2 regions of the Bacillus sp. D386 genome follow, and region 1 is predicted to be linked to the other one. Evidence: a T-box and tRNA genes for the amino acid it is inferred to sense, from the RefSeq annotation. Region 1 holds a T-box; the other holds one or more tRNA genes.
What was found. A T-box is a leader RNA that pairs with one kind of tRNA and senses whether it is charged. The one in region 1 lies ahead of ileS (isoleucine--tRNA ligase), so its partner is inferred to be a tRNA-Ile.
Positions count from the first base shown of each region.

Region 2: it has a tRNA-Ile gene. The T-box ahead of ileS (isoleucine--tRNA ligase) is inferred to sense a tRNA for this amino acid. The anticodon was not compared.

Region 1 is NZ_VEMV01000001.1:436,975-445,174, forward strand. Features, by position in the region: gene pyrR (bifunctional pyr operon transcriptional regulator/uracil phosphoribosyltransferase PyrR) at 1-218, opposite strand, end outside; gene FHY45_RS02090 (RluA family pseudouridine synthase) at 402-1,316, opposite strand; gene lspA (signal peptidase II) at 1,309-1,782, opposite strand; gene ileS (isoleucine--tRNA ligase) at 2,061-4,835, opposite strand; T-box leader at 4,893-5,127, opposite strand; gene FHY45_RS02105 (DivIVA domain-containing protein) at 5,187-5,699, opposite strand; gene FHY45_RS02110 (YlmH family RNA-binding protein) at 5,786-6,559, opposite strand; gene FHY45_RS02115 (YggT family protein) at 6,619-6,879, opposite strand; gene FHY45_RS02120 (cell division protein SepF) at 6,887-7,330, opposite strand; gene FHY45_RS02125 (YggS family pyridoxal phosphate-dependent enzyme) at 7,347-8,021, opposite strand; gene pgeF (peptidoglycan editing factor PgeF) at 8,026-8,200, opposite strand, start outside.
Region 2 is NZ_VEMV01000007.1:94-8,293, forward strand. Features, by position in the region: partial or broken rRNA gene FHY45_RS18665 (23S ribosomal RNA) at 1-2, shown strand, start outside; rRNA gene rrf (5S ribosomal RNA) at 135-251, shown strand; tRNA gene FHY45_RS18675 (tRNA-Val) at 260-335, shown strand; tRNA gene FHY45_RS18680 (tRNA-Thr) at 433-508, shown strand; tRNA gene FHY45_RS18685 (tRNA-Lys) at 516-591, shown strand; tRNA gene FHY45_RS18690 (tRNA-Leu) at 602-683, shown strand; tRNA gene FHY45_RS18695 (tRNA-Gly) at 691-765, shown strand; tRNA gene FHY45_RS18700 (tRNA-Leu) at 780-865, shown strand; tRNA gene FHY45_RS18705 (tRNA-Arg) at 887-963, shown strand; tRNA gene FHY45_RS18710 (tRNA-Pro) at 972-1,048, shown strand; tRNA gene FHY45_RS18715 (tRNA-Ala) at 1,061-1,136, shown strand; tRNA gene FHY45_RS18720 (tRNA-Met) at 1,165-1,241, shown strand; tRNA gene FHY45_RS18725 (tRNA-Ile) at 1,246-1,322, shown strand; tRNA gene FHY45_RS18730 (tRNA-Ser) at 1,331-1,423, shown strand; tRNA gene FHY45_RS18735 (tRNA-Met) at 1,471-1,544, shown strand; tRNA gene FHY45_RS18740 (tRNA-Asp) at 1,550-1,626, shown strand; tRNA gene FHY45_RS18745 (tRNA-Phe) at 1,692-1,767, shown strand; tRNA gene FHY45_RS18750 (tRNA-His) at 1,791-1,866, shown strand; tRNA gene FHY45_RS18755 (tRNA-Gly) at 1,873-1,946, shown strand; tRNA gene FHY45_RS18760 (tRNA-Ile) at 1,958-2,031, shown strand; tRNA gene FHY45_RS18765 (tRNA-Asn) at 2,043-2,117, shown strand; tRNA gene FHY45_RS18770 (tRNA-Ser) at 2,123-2,213, shown strand; tRNA gene FHY45_RS18775 (tRNA-Glu) at 2,217-2,288, shown strand; gene glgB (1,4-alpha-glucan branching protein GlgB) at 3,445-5,424, shown strand; gene FHY45_RS18785 (glucose-1-phosphate adenylyltransferase) at 5,366-6,520, shown strand; gene FHY45_RS18790 (GlgC family sugar phosphate nucleotidyltransferase) at 6,543-7,571, shown strand; gene glgA (glycogen synthase GlgA) at 7,568-8,200, shown strand, end outside.

The sequences.
Region 1 (8,200 bases):
CGGTACAAGGTAATATCCAGTTCACCAACAGGAATTTCCGCTCCTTCAATTTCGTGAATTCTTTCTCCCAGACGTTTAGCAAGAAAAATACCACGGGTACGAATACCGATCAACACACAATCACTCACACCCTTATTTTTCTCGATAATTTCATGAGAAATCCTTGTTAACGCTCTTGAGATTGCCTTTTCATCAAGCAAGATTGCTTTCTCTAACATATCATCGTCCCTTTCCTAAAAAACGTAAAAAATCCTTTTGCCGTGTAGGCAAAAGGATATAATAAACCATAGAAAAAGACACACATCTTCCATTAGTTTTCACGTACCTTTTCAGCCTCACGGGACTGTATTTAAAGGACCCTATTCAGTTGTATCTATATTACTTTAGGATTGTTATCCTTGTCAACAGTCAATTCTTAAAGTTTCCAAATAATCGACAAAATATGCTGGTAATGGAGCTTCAAATTCCAAATATTCCTCTGTTCTAGGATGGACAAATCCCAGAACTGCTGCATGTAAAGCCTGTCCATTTAAATCAGGAGTTTTTCTTGGTCCATACTTAGGGTCACCAGCAAGAGGATAACCAATATATTTCATATGGACACGAATTTGATGAGTGCGTCCTGTTTCAAGCTGACATTCAATAAAAGTAAAGTCTTTAAATCTTTCCAGTACATGAAAATGTGTAACTGCATGCCTAGAATTATCGTCTGTTACTGTCATGCTTTGACGATCTCGTTTATCACGGCCTATCGGCGCATCTACCGTTCCTGCATCATGTGGAATGATACCGTGGACAAGTGCCTTATACTTCCGGGTAACTGTTTTTTCAGTTAATTGCTTTACAAGTCTCTCATGCGCATAATCATTTTTAGCGACCATGAGCAATCCTGAAGTATCCTTATCGATACGATGGACGATACCTGGACGCATCACACCATTGATCCCTGATAAATCCTTGCAATGGTACATTAAAGCATTTACAAGTGTACCTGATCCATGTCCTGCTGCCGGATGTACAACCATGCCTTTTGGTTTATTGACAACAATGACATCCGCATCCTCATAATAAATATCAAGAGGAATGTTCTCAGCTACAACATCAAGTTCCTCTGGCTCTGATGGTGTGATTTCAATAGAGTCACCAGGCTGACATTTATAATTTGCCTTTATCTGTTTGTCATTCACCAGAATATTCCCTTCTTTTATCCACTGCTGGACTTGAGAACGTGACCATTCTTCATTTAAAACGGAAAGGACTTTATCAAGCCTTTCACCTTTTTGTTCTTCTGTTACTATCAGTCTTTGACTATCCATTCTTTAGCTCCTTAGCTCTTTTTTCCTCCATAAACATAGCAATAACCAATAATCCAACTCCTATACAAAGAGCAGAATCTGCCACATTAAAGACAGGAAAACTGTATGAGAATATATACGTATGCACAAAATCAACCACTTCATTGCGGAAAATCCGATCAATAAAATTACCAATCGCTCCCCCAAGAATAAGTCCAAGGGATATCCCCGTCAACTTATCGGTACTGAATTTTCTTATGTAAAAGACAATTCCAATAATAACCACGGTTGTTACGATGTAAAAAAACCACATTTGTCCCTGAAGAATTCCCCATGCCGCCCCTCGGTTTCTGTGCGAGGTGATGTATAGAAAGTTTTCAATGATTGGTATACTCTCCCCTAAGGTCATATACTTAACGACCAACCATTTTGTAAATTGGTCAATCATGATAATGAGCAACGCAATCAAATAATACATATATAACATAAGCTTGCCCCCTGCCTGCTTAAAATGTACACACTGCTTAACAAATTGTAGCATATCTATCTAACAAATGTTTTAGAACTTTAACAAAAATACAGGCCCTTTCGAATAAATGAAAGGGCCTATAGAAGGAATAGCATCCCAGTATTTTGGACAGGTTGGTCTATCACCTCTACTGCCCACACATAAAACTTATCTAACACTTCAAATGAGAGTATGCCTCACTTTTCGCTGATTGCTTAAGCACTCAGGAAATCGGTTCTCTATCATTTTAAATAACCTTATCCGAGTTCTGGATATTCGTTATCTACCACTGTAGAGCAGCGTTCACATAAAGTTGGATGTTTCTCAATTGTACCAACCTCTTCACTAATATTCCAGCAACGTTCACAAGTTTCTCCATTTGCTTTTGTGACTAAAATTGCCGCATGCTCTAACTTAATAGCTTCTTCCGGTGCATCGTAAATGTATCCGGCAACTTCCACTGAAGAAACGATAAATAATTGTTCAAGGCTTTCTTCAATGCTTTCAAGCAAATCTTTTGTTTCTTCACTTACATACAATGCTACTTTCGCATTTAATGATTTACCAATTACTTTTGCATTTCTTGCTTCTTCAAGCGCTTTAAGGACATCATCACGCAAATTCATGAACAGATCCCATTTAGCTTTAACAGCTGTACTATTTGGATAATTTTCAACCGACGGCATATCTGTTAATTGTACGCTCTCTGCATCAGCATCATCGATAAAAGTCCAAACTTCATCAGCTGTATGCGGCAGAATAGGAGCAATCAATTTAACTAGCTTCATAACGCATTCATGCAGTACAGTTTGAATTGCACGGCGGCCATCACTGTTTTCCGCATCGCAGTATAGAATATCCTTTGCATAATCCAGATAGAAGGAACTTAAATCCTGTGTACAGAAATTATTGATACCATTATAGATATCAGCAAATTCATAATTGTCATAGGATTGTTTTACCTGATCAACCAAATCATTTAACTTAATGAGCATATATTGATCCACTTCACGAAGATTCTCGTAAGAAACAGCATCATGCTCTGCGTTAAATCCGCTCAGGTTTCCAAGCAGGAATCTGAATGTGTTACGAATTTTACGATATACTTCGGATACTTGTTTCAGGATATTATCAGAAACACGTACATCAGCCTGGTAATCGACACTCGCAACCCAAAGACGCAGAATATCTGCACCCATTTGATTGATAACTTTTAATGGGTCAATTGTGTTTCCTAGGGATTTACTCATTTTACGGCCTTCTCCATCAAGTGTAAATCCGTGGCTTAATACTTCCTTGTAAGGAGCTTTACCAGTAACAGCAACTGACGTGATCAAAGAGGAGTTAAACCATCCACGATATTGGTCTGAACCCTCGAGGTAAAGGTCAGCTGGTCTTCTCAAATCTTCTCTTGCTTCAAGAACTGATTGATGGGAGGAACCAGAATCAAACCATACGTCCATAATATCTGTTTCTTTCGTAAATAAGCCATTCGGGCTGCCTTCATGTGTAAAGCCTTCTGGGAGAAGATCTTTTGCGTCTTTCTCAAACCAAACAGTGGAACCGTATTGTCGGAATAAATCAGATACATGCTTAATCGTTTCATCTGTAATGATTGCTTCACCATTTTCTGCATAAAACACCGGAATCGGTACGCCCCATGCACGCTGACGGGAAATACACCAGTCTCCACGATCACGAATCATGTTAAATAATCTCGTTTCACCCCATGCAGGTACCCATTTAGTTTCTTTGATCTGCTGCAATAGGTCTTCACGGATATCATCAACAGAAGCAAACCATTGATCGGTTGCACGGAAAATTGTTGGCTTTTTCGTTCTCCAATCATGCGGATAAGAGTGTGTAATGAAATCAAGTTTTAACAGAGCACCGACTTCCTCGAGTTTATCCGTGATTTCTTTGTTTGCTTTATCATAGAATAATCCTTCAAATCCAGGAGCATCAGAAGTCATATGGCCTTTTCCATCCACTGGGCAGAGTACTCCAAGATTATATTTCTGACCTACGATAAAGTCATCTTCACCATGTCCTGGCGCAGTATGAACACAGCCTGTACCTGCATCAGTGGTTACATGCTCTCCTAAAATAACAAGTGAGTCACGGTCATACAATGGATGTTTAGTGACTACATATTCCAGTTCAGCACCTTTAACAGTCTTCTCAACTTCAGCATTCTCCCATCCAAGTGTTTCTTTAACGGAAGGCAATAGTGTTTCAGCCACAATATATTTTGTACCATCAACATTCACAAGTACATAATCAAGGCGTGGGTGAACAGCAATTCCAAGGTTAGCTGGAATAGTCCAAGGTGTCGTTGTCCAAATAATGAACTTCGCTCCCTCTTCCACTACTCCTTTGCCGTCCTTCACATCAAATGCAACAAAGATAGATGCTGATTTCTTGTCGTGGTATTCGATTTCCGCTTCAGCTAGTGCAGATTCACTGGAAGGAGACCAATAAACCGGTTTTAATCCTTTATAGATATAGCCTTTTTTCGCCATATCACCGAAAACTTTGATTTGCTCAGCTTCATATTCAGGTTTCAGTGTGATGTAAGGATTTTCCCAGTCCCCTCTTACACCTAAACGTTTAAATTGAGTGCGCTGCTGATCAATTTGTGTATAAGCATATTCCTCACAAAGTTTACGGAAGTCAGCGATTGTCATTTCCTTACGATTTACTTTTTTGTTTTTAGTTAGCGCTGTTTCAATTGGTAAACCATGAGTATCCCAACCTGGTACATATGGCGCATTATAACCATTCATTGATTTAAAGCGAACAATAAAATCCTTTAAGATTTTATTCATCGCATGCCCGATATGAATGTTTCCATTCGCATAAGGAGGTCCGTCATGCAGCACAAATTTAGGAAGGTCCTTTGTACGCTCCTGTACTAATTTGTAAATATTTTTTTCTTCCCAACCTGCTTGAACTTCCGGTTCTCTTTTTGGTAAATTCCCACGCATTGGAAATTCTGTTTTAGGCATCAATAATGTGTCTTTAAATTCCATTCCATTCACTCCTTAAACTTCCTCATAAATAAATACAAAAAAGCCTTTTCATCCCGGTAAAGGGACGAAAAGGCTATATTTCCGCGGTACCACCCTTTTAGAATATTGCCTGACAATATTCCTCTTGGTATTCGTAACGTGAATGACTCGCCGCTATTTACTGCCAGCCAAGCTGGGTTCAAAAGCAGACTCAGGGATGATCTTCCATCCAGATTCTTTTACCGGACTCCCACCTTCCCCGGCTCGCTACAAAAAGTATGATCTGATGTACTGTTCCCGTCTTCGTTTTAACATTTTTTGAATAGATTTGTTAAAATATTATATTCAATAACTTACGATAAAGTCAAGACCTTACATTTCTTCTTCATTCAGGTCGATATCAAATTCAGTGGCATCCACGTCATATTTAAGAAGTTTATCCCAATCTTCACTGTTTAATAAATCAAGCTGGGCTTCAACAAGCATTTTAAAACGCATTCTGAATACTTTAGATTGCTTTTTAAGGTCTTCAATTTCAATAGCAATTTTTCTTGCTTTAGATAATGCCTCATTGACAATTCGGTCAGCATTTTTTTCTGCTTCCTTCATAATCAATTTAGCCTCTTTTTGAGAATTTCGTTTGACATCTTCTCCGGCTTCCTGAGCAATGACGATTGATTTATTCAACGTTTCCTCAATGCTGGAGAAATGCTCAAGGCGTTGTTCCAACTCTTCCACTTTGGCTTCAAGATCTTTCTTATCTCGAAGGACCAACTCGTAATCTTTAATTATTTGGTCAAGAAACTCATTTACTTCATCTTCATCGTAACCGCGGAATCCTCTGCCGAATTCCTTGTTATGTATGTCTAGCGGTGATAATGGCATAGACTGCACCTCCGAATACTGATTCTTCTCTTAATTATTATACTATGCTTTCGACAGTAATGGTGATATTCCTTCTAAATTCCTGATTATTTTTGTATACCACACTTTATTTTCCATTTATCTTTCTTTGTTTTTCCTTCAATGGAAAATATCTTCATTCTTCCTATCCCACGAGTGGATAACACATCACTTTCTCTGATTTCATATGATGGATTATCGACTTGTTTCCAGTTTACCTTAACACGCCCCTGCTGTACGAGTGTTTGGCTCTTTTGCCTCGAAATATTGGCGATAGCCGACAATATCGTATCAATTCTCATGGAGGAAACTGTCACTTGGCATTCCTTCCATTGTTCCGTAACAGTCATAGCCTGATCAGCAGGTATTTCCTGAAACTTTACACCCGCATTGCCCATTTTAGATATATTCATCTCCAGATAGGATGCTACATCTTTTGCAACAACGAATTGTACTCGCTCGCCTTCAATCCATATATCACCAAATTTTTCTCTCTTTAAGCCAACAGACATTAACGTGCCAAGAATCTGCCTATGTTTCAGTGTCGTAAATTTTGCAGAATAAAATAATTCATAAATGGTCAGTTCGTAATCCTCGATTTGCGGTTCATAATAGTCCGGATAGAGGAGCGCTCTTTGCCGCTCGGCCGCTTCGCTTCCTCCAAAAAAGGAAACATGTACATCTCCATTTGTACCAATTAGCATCCTTACAATCTCTGATTCTCTGGGGTCAAGAAAATCTGTCAGTTTAGGGGCATATTGCTCCTGCACTTGATCAATCCATCCAAGCACCTGATCGATAAATTCTCTTTCTTCCTGACGAAAATGCTGATAAATATCCATTTACATCCTCCAGCTAAAATATAAAAGCTCCCTGTTTTGAAAGGGAGCTAACATTCTTCTTAAAAAATGCCTGCCAACGCGGAGATTCCTACTCGTGCCATATTTAACACAAGAATCGCTATAATTGGAGAAATATCAATCATGCCGAGCGAAGGTACAATTCTCCTGAATGGTTCCAAAAACGGCTCACATATGCGTGCTAAAAACATTCCAATTCCTGTATCCCTTGCATTTGGAAACCACGACATTAATATGTAAATAATTAAGGCCCAGGAATATATATCTACTGCTTTATAAAGTATATAAAAAAATATATCCATTATTTACTTACCACCTTATATCCTCCAGTTCATCTTCTTGAGCATATCCAGAGATGGAACCTGAAACATCAACATTATCAGGGGTACATAAGAATATATTTGACCCGATACGCTGAATATCCCCACCGATTGCATAGACTGTCCCACTTAAAAAGTCAACAATTCTTCTAGCCTGGTCTGGTGAAATCCTTTGTAAATTCACAACAACCCCACGGCGATTTTTTAAATGGTCGGCAATCTCCTGAGCATCTGCATACGCTCTTGGTTCCAGCAATACTAACTTAGAAGATTTCTGTATGCTTTGAAGACTCACTATATTTTGTTGTTTTTGCTGCTGATCATGTTTATTCACTTTTGCCGGAACTTTTTCTTCTTCAACATATTGTTCCTCATACTCATATTCTTCATCCTCGAGTGCAAAGAACGTTTTCATTTTTGATACGATTGACATCATTTACACCTCTCTTTTATTCATTCCCTACCAAGGCAGTTCCGATTCTAACCATGGTTGCACCCTCTTCAATGGCGATTTCATAGTCATTAGACATGCCCATTGAGAGTTCTGTGCATGGGGCATTGGGCAACTTCATATTTTGTATCACTACTTGCAATTCTTTGAGTTTACGGAAACAAGTACGTATTTCTTCTTCATCATCTGTGAAAGGAGCCATCGTCATAAGTCCCATTACCCTAATTTTTTCAAATTCAGCAAGCTGTTGTACAAACTCAATTGCAATCTGAGGCTGTATTCCATGTTTAGTATCTTCTCCGCTTACATTTATCTGAACAAAACAGTCAATCGGGCGCGTGGCTCTCTTTTCTATTTCTTCAGCCAATGATAAGCGATCAAGAGAATGTAGAACGTCCACACGATTTATGATCGTTTTTACCTTTCTCGTTTGAAGCGAACCGATAAAATGCCAAACTGGTCGTTCTTTTATACCCTCTTGCTTGGCTATTAATCCTTCCGAGCGGTTTTCACCAAAGTTTTTAATTCCGGCTTTATAGGCTTCTAGAGCACGTTTTGTTGAAACATATTTTGTAACAGCAATTATTTGTATATCTTGTGGATTACGACCTGCACGTTTTGCAGCACTCTCGATTTTTTCATGAATGATTTGCAGGTTTTCCGTCACTTCCAATATCCTACTCCTCCTTCCAGCCGATTAACCCCAACATTCGACCAGTTTTCCCCTCATCACGTCGGTGAGAAAAAAAGTAAGAATCATCACAACTTGTACAAAAACCAGTTGTCATAATATTCTCTGGTAAAATACCGGCTTTCTGAAGAATTAAAGCATTCGCCAGCTTTAAATCAAGC
Region 2 (8,200 bases), on a different contig from region 1:
AAATGAATCAAGCATACTTGCCAAACGTACATTATCCAGTTTTGAGAGAACGAAAAAAAGATAAAATTTCTTTAAAATTTCTCTTGAAAAATGTCAGAAATACGATATAATAATAAATGTCGCTGACAAAATCGTCTGGTGACGATGGCGAAGAGGCCACACCCGTTCCCATTCCGAACACGGAAGTTAAGCTCTTCAGCGCCGATGGTAGTTGGGACGCGAGTCCCTGTGAGAGTAGGACGTCGCCAGGCAATAAAATGGAGGATTAGCTCAGCTGGGAGAGCATCTGCCTTACAAGCAGAGGGTCGGCGGTTCGATCCCGTCATCCTCCACCATTATAAAATTAAAAATTACCAAAAAATACTTGGTGAAATTATAAAAAACATAAGTTATAATAATTAAGTGTCTTAGAAAAGCATTTAAATCTATTAAGCCGGTGTAGCTCAATTGGTAGAGCAACTGACTTGTAATCAGTAGGTTGGGGGTTCAAGTCCTCTTGCCGGCACCATCAGTACGAGCCATTAGCTCAGTCGGTAGAGCATCTGACTTTTAATCAGAGGGTCGAAGGTTCGAGTCCTTCATGGCTCACCATTTACAAAATGCGGGTGTGGCGGAATTGGCAGACGCACCAGACTTAGGATCTGGCGCCTTACGGCGTGGGGGTTCAAGTCCCTTCACCCGCACTTATATGCGGAAGTAGTTCAGTGGTAGAACACCACCTTGCCAAGGTGGGGGTCGCGGGTTCGAATCCCGTCTTCCGCTCCAATGCCAAGTTATATGCCGGGGTGGCGGAATTGGCAGACGCACAGGACTTAAAATCCTGCGGTAGGTGACTACCGTGCCGGTTCGAGACCGGCCCTCGGCACTAGTTTTTTGCAAAAAAAATGCGCCCGTAGCTCAATTGGATAGAGCGTTTGACTACGGATCAAAAGGTTAGGGGTTCGACTCCTCTCGGGCGCGCCATCTTTTTGCGGGAAGTAGCTCAGCTTGGTAGAGCACTTGGTTTGGGACCAAGGGGTCGCAGGTTCGAATCCTGTCTTCCCGACCATCTAAAACTTATGGGGCCTTAGCTCAGCTGGGAGAGCGCCTGCTTTGCACGCAGGAGGTCAGCGGTTCGATCCCGCTAGGCTCCACCATTATAAACTTTAATAGGATTCAATATTTGGCGGTGTAGCTCAGCTGGCTAGAGCGTACGGTTCATACCCGTAAGGTCGGGGGTTCGATCCCCTCCGCCGCTACCAAATAGGACCTTTAGCTCAGCTGGTTAGAGCAGACGGCTCATAACCGTCCGGTCGTAGGTTCGAGTCCTACAAGGTCCACCACTATATATGGAGGAATACCCAAGTCTGGCTGAAGGGACCGGTCTTGAAAACCGGGAGGCGGGTTAAACCGCGCGGGGGTTCGAATCCCTCTTCCTCCGCCATATATACCTTAAATACCTTGTAGTATATGGAAACAAATTATTATTGTCGCGGGGTGGAGCAGTCTGGTAGCTCGTCGGGCTCATAACCCGAAGGTCGCAGGTTCAAATCCTGTCCCCGCAATAAATGGTCCGGTAGTTCAGTTGGTTAGAATGCCTGCCTGTCACGCAGGAGGTCGCGGGTTCGAGTCCCGTCCGGACCGCCATTTATAAAATGTTAGCTCATCAGTAAGACATTGAGCAGCATCAGAGAAATACAAAGATACAAAACGGCTCAGTAGCTCAGTCGGTAGAGCAAAGGACTGAAAATCCTTGTGTCGGCGGTTCGATTCCGTCCTGAGCCACCATAACTTTAAAAAGACAATGCACGGCGGTTGTGGCGAAGTGGTTAACGCATCGGATTGTGGTTCCGACATTCGTGGGTTCGATTCCCATCAGCCGCCCCATAGAGTGCGGGTGTAGTTTAGTGGTAAAACCTCAGCCTTCCAAGCTGATGATGAGGGTTCGATTCCCTTCACCCGCTCCAAATTTTACTTCGGGCCTATAGCTCAGCTGGTTAGAGCGCACGCCTGATAAGCGTGAGGTCGATGGTTCGAGTCCATTTAGGCCCATATACCATTATTCCGTAGTAGCTCAGTGGTAGAGCACTCGGCTGTTAACCGAGCGGTCGTAGGTTCGAATCCTACCTGCGGAGCCATATTTGGGGAAGTACTCAAGAGGCTGAAGAGGCGCCCCTGCTAAGGGTGTAGGTCGGGTAACCGGCGCGAGGGTTCAAATCCCTCCTTCTCCGCCATTTGGCCCCTTGGTCAAGCGGTTAAGACACCGCCCTTTCACGGCGGTAACACGGGTTCGAATCCCGTAGGGGTCATAAAAACCATGTACATGATGTACATGGTTTTTTTATATATTATTTTAATAAATGAAATCTTAATAATTAAAACATAACTGCCAAAAGAGCTCAGTCCGTCAATACATTGTCTCCTAAACGCCTTATAAGAAGGCAAAGGTAAAATTCTAATAACGGTTAAAGTCTAAAATAGAACGAGAATAAAGCCGAACTGATCATCAAGTACTTTTAAGAGGAATACCAAGTAAAATTTTATGATTTCTTTAGTAAGGATTATATCAACCAAATTGAAAATCTACTTCTACCTGTAATTTGAATAGATGTGTGAGTCAATTCTTGAATTGTTTCCCCATTTGGGAATTGGGGAAATATTGCTATAAGCCCTTCTCATTTTGCCCTATACTAATTTTACTGTTCGAACCTCCACTCCACCTAAATTAAGTATTAAATTCTGCTATTAAATATGCCTCACGATAAACCTTCATATGATCCATATATCAACATAAATAAGCAATTGAAGCTCGCATAGACATCTTCTTATAGTTTTCTGAGAGGGTATCATTTATTTAAGTCTTGCTTTAATCAGTAGATCCGTGAGACAATGGAAAGTAATTGTAAAGGTTTGTATTTAAAAAATTTCACGGATAATGTTCTCTTATAGAGAATATACTAATTCTTAAATCCTCAATCGATTATAAAGAAGCCCTCAGAAGAATTAACTCAACACAATCATCCTTTCCTCGATTGTATTTCCTAAAGTTCTATGTTGAAAGATATATTATATGCCAAAGTATCTAAGTTCCCTTTTTGGTCTTGAATTATGAGAATATTTTGTTTACTATAGATAAATACTATAATAAACAAATAATTTAATATTTTCTTACACAACTTTATTAAGTAAACATTTTAATTAATTAACTCGTTTTTGAGTGGTAGACCACTTCATTGATATTTTTCTCAATATAATGAAATATTTAACATAAAAATAATAGTATTTAAGTTTCTATATACTATATTTTGGATATATTATACTGATACCTGTTAATTTATCTTACTAATTCCAAAAAGTAGTGAAAAAAAGCTTTTTAGAGCTAAATTAACAATTTTTGCATTTGATTTAGTTACAGAATAAGTAGTTTAATTAGTATATTGAGAAAATTCGAGAAAGGGTGATAATATGCCTAATGCTATCCCAACAGACTATCAGGTCCATTTGTTTCATGAAGGCTCTCTTTATGATGCATATAAACTGTTCGGTTCCCATTTGATAAAGGTAAATGATGATATACATACAAGGTTTACAGTATATGCACCAAACGCCCGTCAGATACGCTTGGTGGGTTCTTTTAATAATTGGAATGGTAACGGTTATGAATTAAAAAGAGTTTCTGAACAGGGTATTTGGACGCTTCTGGTAGATAAAAACCTGGACGGACATATATACAAATATGAAATTGAAGCAGCATCTGGAGCCATAGCTCTAAAGAGTGATCCGTATGCCTTCTATTCAGAAATAAGGCCTCATACGGCATCTGTCGTATATCCTATAGATGATTCATATAAATGGAATGATGCGTCTTGGCTTAAGAAAAAAACAAAGAAACAACAAGATGAGAACCCCATGTTTATTTATGAAATTCATGCAGGAACATGGAGAAAACATATCCAGGAAGGCCAAGTGTCTATACCGAGCGATGAATGCAAGATTGAGGAATTTTATACATACCGTGACCTGGCTGATGAACTCATCCCCTATGTAGTTGAACAGGGCTTTACACATATTGAGCTAATGCCACTAACTGAACATCCGTTCGACGGATCATGGGGCTATCAGAGTACAGGTTATTATTCACCAACAAGCCGATATGGCAGGCCTGAAGACTTGAAATATTTTATCGATCAATGTCATCAGCATAACATAGGTGTATTGCTTGATTGGGTACCTGGTCACTATTGTAAAGATGCTCATGGTTTATTTATGTTTGATGGATCACCTGTTTATGAATACTCTGATCTCAAACACAGAGAGAATCCAGTATGGGGAACAGCAAATTTTGACTTGGGCAAACCAGAAGTTCATAGTTTTTTAATATCCAACGCAAGATATTGGATGAAGTATTTTCACATAGATGGATTTAGAGTGGATGCTGTCGCAAATATCATTTATTGGCCCAATACATATAGTGGTGACGTTAATCCACATGCTATAGATTTTTTACAGAAACTTAACCAAGTTGTAAAAGAATCCGATCCTACAGTTCTTATGATGGCTGAAGACTCAACTGATTGGCCTAACGTAACTAAGCCAGCTAGTGAGGGAGGTTTAGGATTTACATATAAGTGGAATATGGGTTGGATGAACGATATTTTAGAGTACATGGAATCAGATCCGTGTTCTCGAAAGGATCTTCATAATAAAGTAACATTCTCCTTAATGTATGCTTATACGGAACGGTTTATTTTACCTTTGTCACATGATGAAGTGGTCCACGGTAAAAAATCTCTTCTTGATAAAATGCCAGGAAGCTACGAAGAAAAATTTTCTCAGTTGAAATTACTCATGGGATTTATGACAACCCACCCGGGGAAAAAATTATTATTTATGGGTGGAGAGCTGGGGATGTTCTCAGAATGGAAGGATAAAGAACAGGTTGATTGGCATCTACTAAATTATGATTCTCATCAAACATTAAATCATTTCTTTGCAGACTTACTAAAGTTTTACAAACGGTCAAAGCCGTTATATGAGTTAGATGATTATCCTGAAGGATTTGAGTGGATTGATGTTCATAACACCGATCAGTCCATATTCTCATTTATTCGTCGTGATCGAGAAGGAAATCCATTGATAGTACTGTGTAATTTCAAAAATATATCTTATGAAGAATATAAAGTTGGAGTACCTGATAAACAGGAGTACAAAGAGGTCATAAATAGTGATGCTGTCCAATATGGTGGAAGCGATCATGTTAATAAAAAGAAAATCATCGCAGAAGAAGGTTCTTTTCATGGGAGACCATATCACGTAAAGATTAAGGTACCTCCATTTGGAATTACTGTACTGCGTCCCATTAAAAAACGGAAGGAGTTAAATAAAAATGGCAAAGAAAAAAATAGTCGCAATGCTACTGGCAGGAGGACAAGGAACAAGGCTTGAGGCTTTGACAGCTGATGTTGCAAAACCGGCAGTCCCATTTGGCGGTAAATATAGAATTATAGATTTTACATTAAGTAACTGTACGAACTCTGGAATAGATACGGTAGGGGTATTAACGCAATACCAGCCGTTATTGCTTAATTCCTATCTTTCTAACGGAAGTGCCTGGGATCTCGATTTAAAAGATGGCGGAGTAACTGTATTACCTCCCTATTCTGCTTCAAAGGAAATGAGATGGTATACGGGTACAGCAAGTGCGGTTTACCAAAACTTAAACTATATCGATCAATATGATCCGGATTATGTGATTGTTCTCTCAGGAGATCACATTTACAAAATGGATTATGATAAAATGTTGAGCTTCCATGAGGAAAGAGGAGCAGATGCGACTATCTCTGTTATTCCTGTTCCTTGGGATGAAGCAAGCAGATTTGGAATCATGAACACCAGAGAAGATTATTCTGTAATGGAATTTGAAGAGAAACCGAAAAATCCGAAAAATAATTTAGCCTCTATGGGTATCTATATATTTAATCGTAAAGTTCTAAAAGACTATTTGATAAAAGATGCTAAAAATGAAGATTCAACAAGGGATTTTGGTAAGGATATCATACCTTTATTATTAAATGATGATAAAAAGGTATATGCTTATCCATTTGAAGGATATTGGAAAGATGTTGGTACACTGAAAAGTTATTGGGAAGCTAATATGGATTTACTGGATGAAGAGTGTGAATTAAATCTTTATGACTATTCATGGCGCATTTATTCAGTTAATCCGAACAGACCACCACAATATCTATCTAACAAAGCAGAGGTTAAAGAATCACTGATTAACGAAGGATGTATAGTTGAAGGTAAGGTGGAAAAATCAGTCGTTTTCTATGGAGCACAGATTGGCAAAGACGCACATGTTAAAGATTCTGTAATCATGTCAGATGCAGTTATCGGAAAGAATGTCTATATTGAAAAGGCTATTATTCCTCCAGGTGCTGTTATACCGGATAACCAGGTGATCAGACCTATTGATGATGAAGATGTTATATTGGTTAATCCTGAACTGTTAACAGAAGAAAATGTTATAAAATTATCTTGATATAGTGAAAGGCGTTGAAAATATGAGTAAATCACTATTAGGTATTATAGATGCCACGAATAGTTTTGAATCACTGGATATTTTAACAAAAAGTCGGAATGTTGCAGCATTACCAATAGCTGGTCGTTTCCGTTTAATAGATTTTATTCTTTCAAGCATGGTTAATTCGGGAATATCTAATGTAGCTGTTTATCCACAAGCACATTTCAGATCGTTAATGGACCATTTGGGAACAGGTAAGAACTGGGATTTGAATAGAAAAAGAGATGGACTATTCTTCCTCCCGGTGCCTCATACAGAAGATGTATCTGGTGAGGTTCATGCGTTTGATCACTTTGCTTATCATATGACCTATCTTGAAAGAAGTAAACAGGAGTATGTGATTGTTGCTAACAGTCAAACCGTTTGCAATATCGATTTTAATGCTGTTCTTAAATATCATATACAAAACAAATGTGATATTACGGAAATCAAAAAAGATAAAGAATCACTTGAAATGTTCATCCTTAAAAAAGAACTGCTTGTTAAATTAATTGACGAGCGGAAACAAACTGGGTACAAATGTTTAAAGGATGTTGTGGAAGATCATTATTCCGACTTCGCTATCTGTGTTTATCAGTATGAAGGTTATCTGGCGAATATCAATTCTATTAATGCCTATTTTCAATCAAGTATAGATCTTCTTAAAGAAGAAAATTGGAGTCAGTTATTCATGAAGGAATGTCCTATCTATACAAAAGTTAAGGATGAGCCGCCATCCAAGTATAGTGAGAAGTCTCATGTAAGCCAATCAATGGTTGCCAACGGCTCTATCATAAAAGGTGAAGTAGAGCACAGTATCATCTTTAGGGCCGTTAATATTGATGAAGGTACTTCCATTAAAAATTCCATTATCATGCAAAAAACAAAAATCGGTAAGAATTGCAAACTCGATTATGTAATCCTCGATAAGGATGTAGAAATTGCTGATGGAACAGTTCTGATTGGGTCTCCATTCCAACCAATTGTTATTCAAAAAGGTGTAAAACAAGGAGCGTTGATGAACTCGTGAATGTATTATTTGTAGTATCTGAATGTGTACCCTTTGCTAAATCTGGAGGGCTGGCTGACGTAGCCGGCTCTCTTCCTAAAGAATTAAAAAAGTTAGGTCATGAGGTAAGAGTGTTGCTTCCTAAGTATGGGACGATACCTACTCATTTTTTTAATTCAGCGAAAAAAATTGCTGAATTTGAAGTTCAGTTAAGCTGGAGAAGACAGTATTGCGGTATTTTTGAAGCTGAATATGATGGTGTCATTTATTACTTTATGGATAATGAATATTATTTCCATAGACCAAAACTTTATGAGCAATTTGACGATGGTGAACGTTTTGCTTATTTCTGTAAAGCGGCTGTTGAAGCACTTTATCATATTCCATTTTTACCGGATGTTATTCATACACATGATTGGCATACGGGAATGATTCCATTCTTATTGAAAACTCAGCACCAGAATACGAAATTAGCAAACATCAAAAATATATTTACAATTCATAATTTGCAATTCCAAGGCATTTATGGAAAAAGTTTTCTTGATGATGTACTGGGGATTCATGATGACTACTTTAACCAGTTGGAATTTGACGGGAACGTCAACTTTATGAAATCAGCACTGGTTTATGCAGATGCAATAACTACTGTC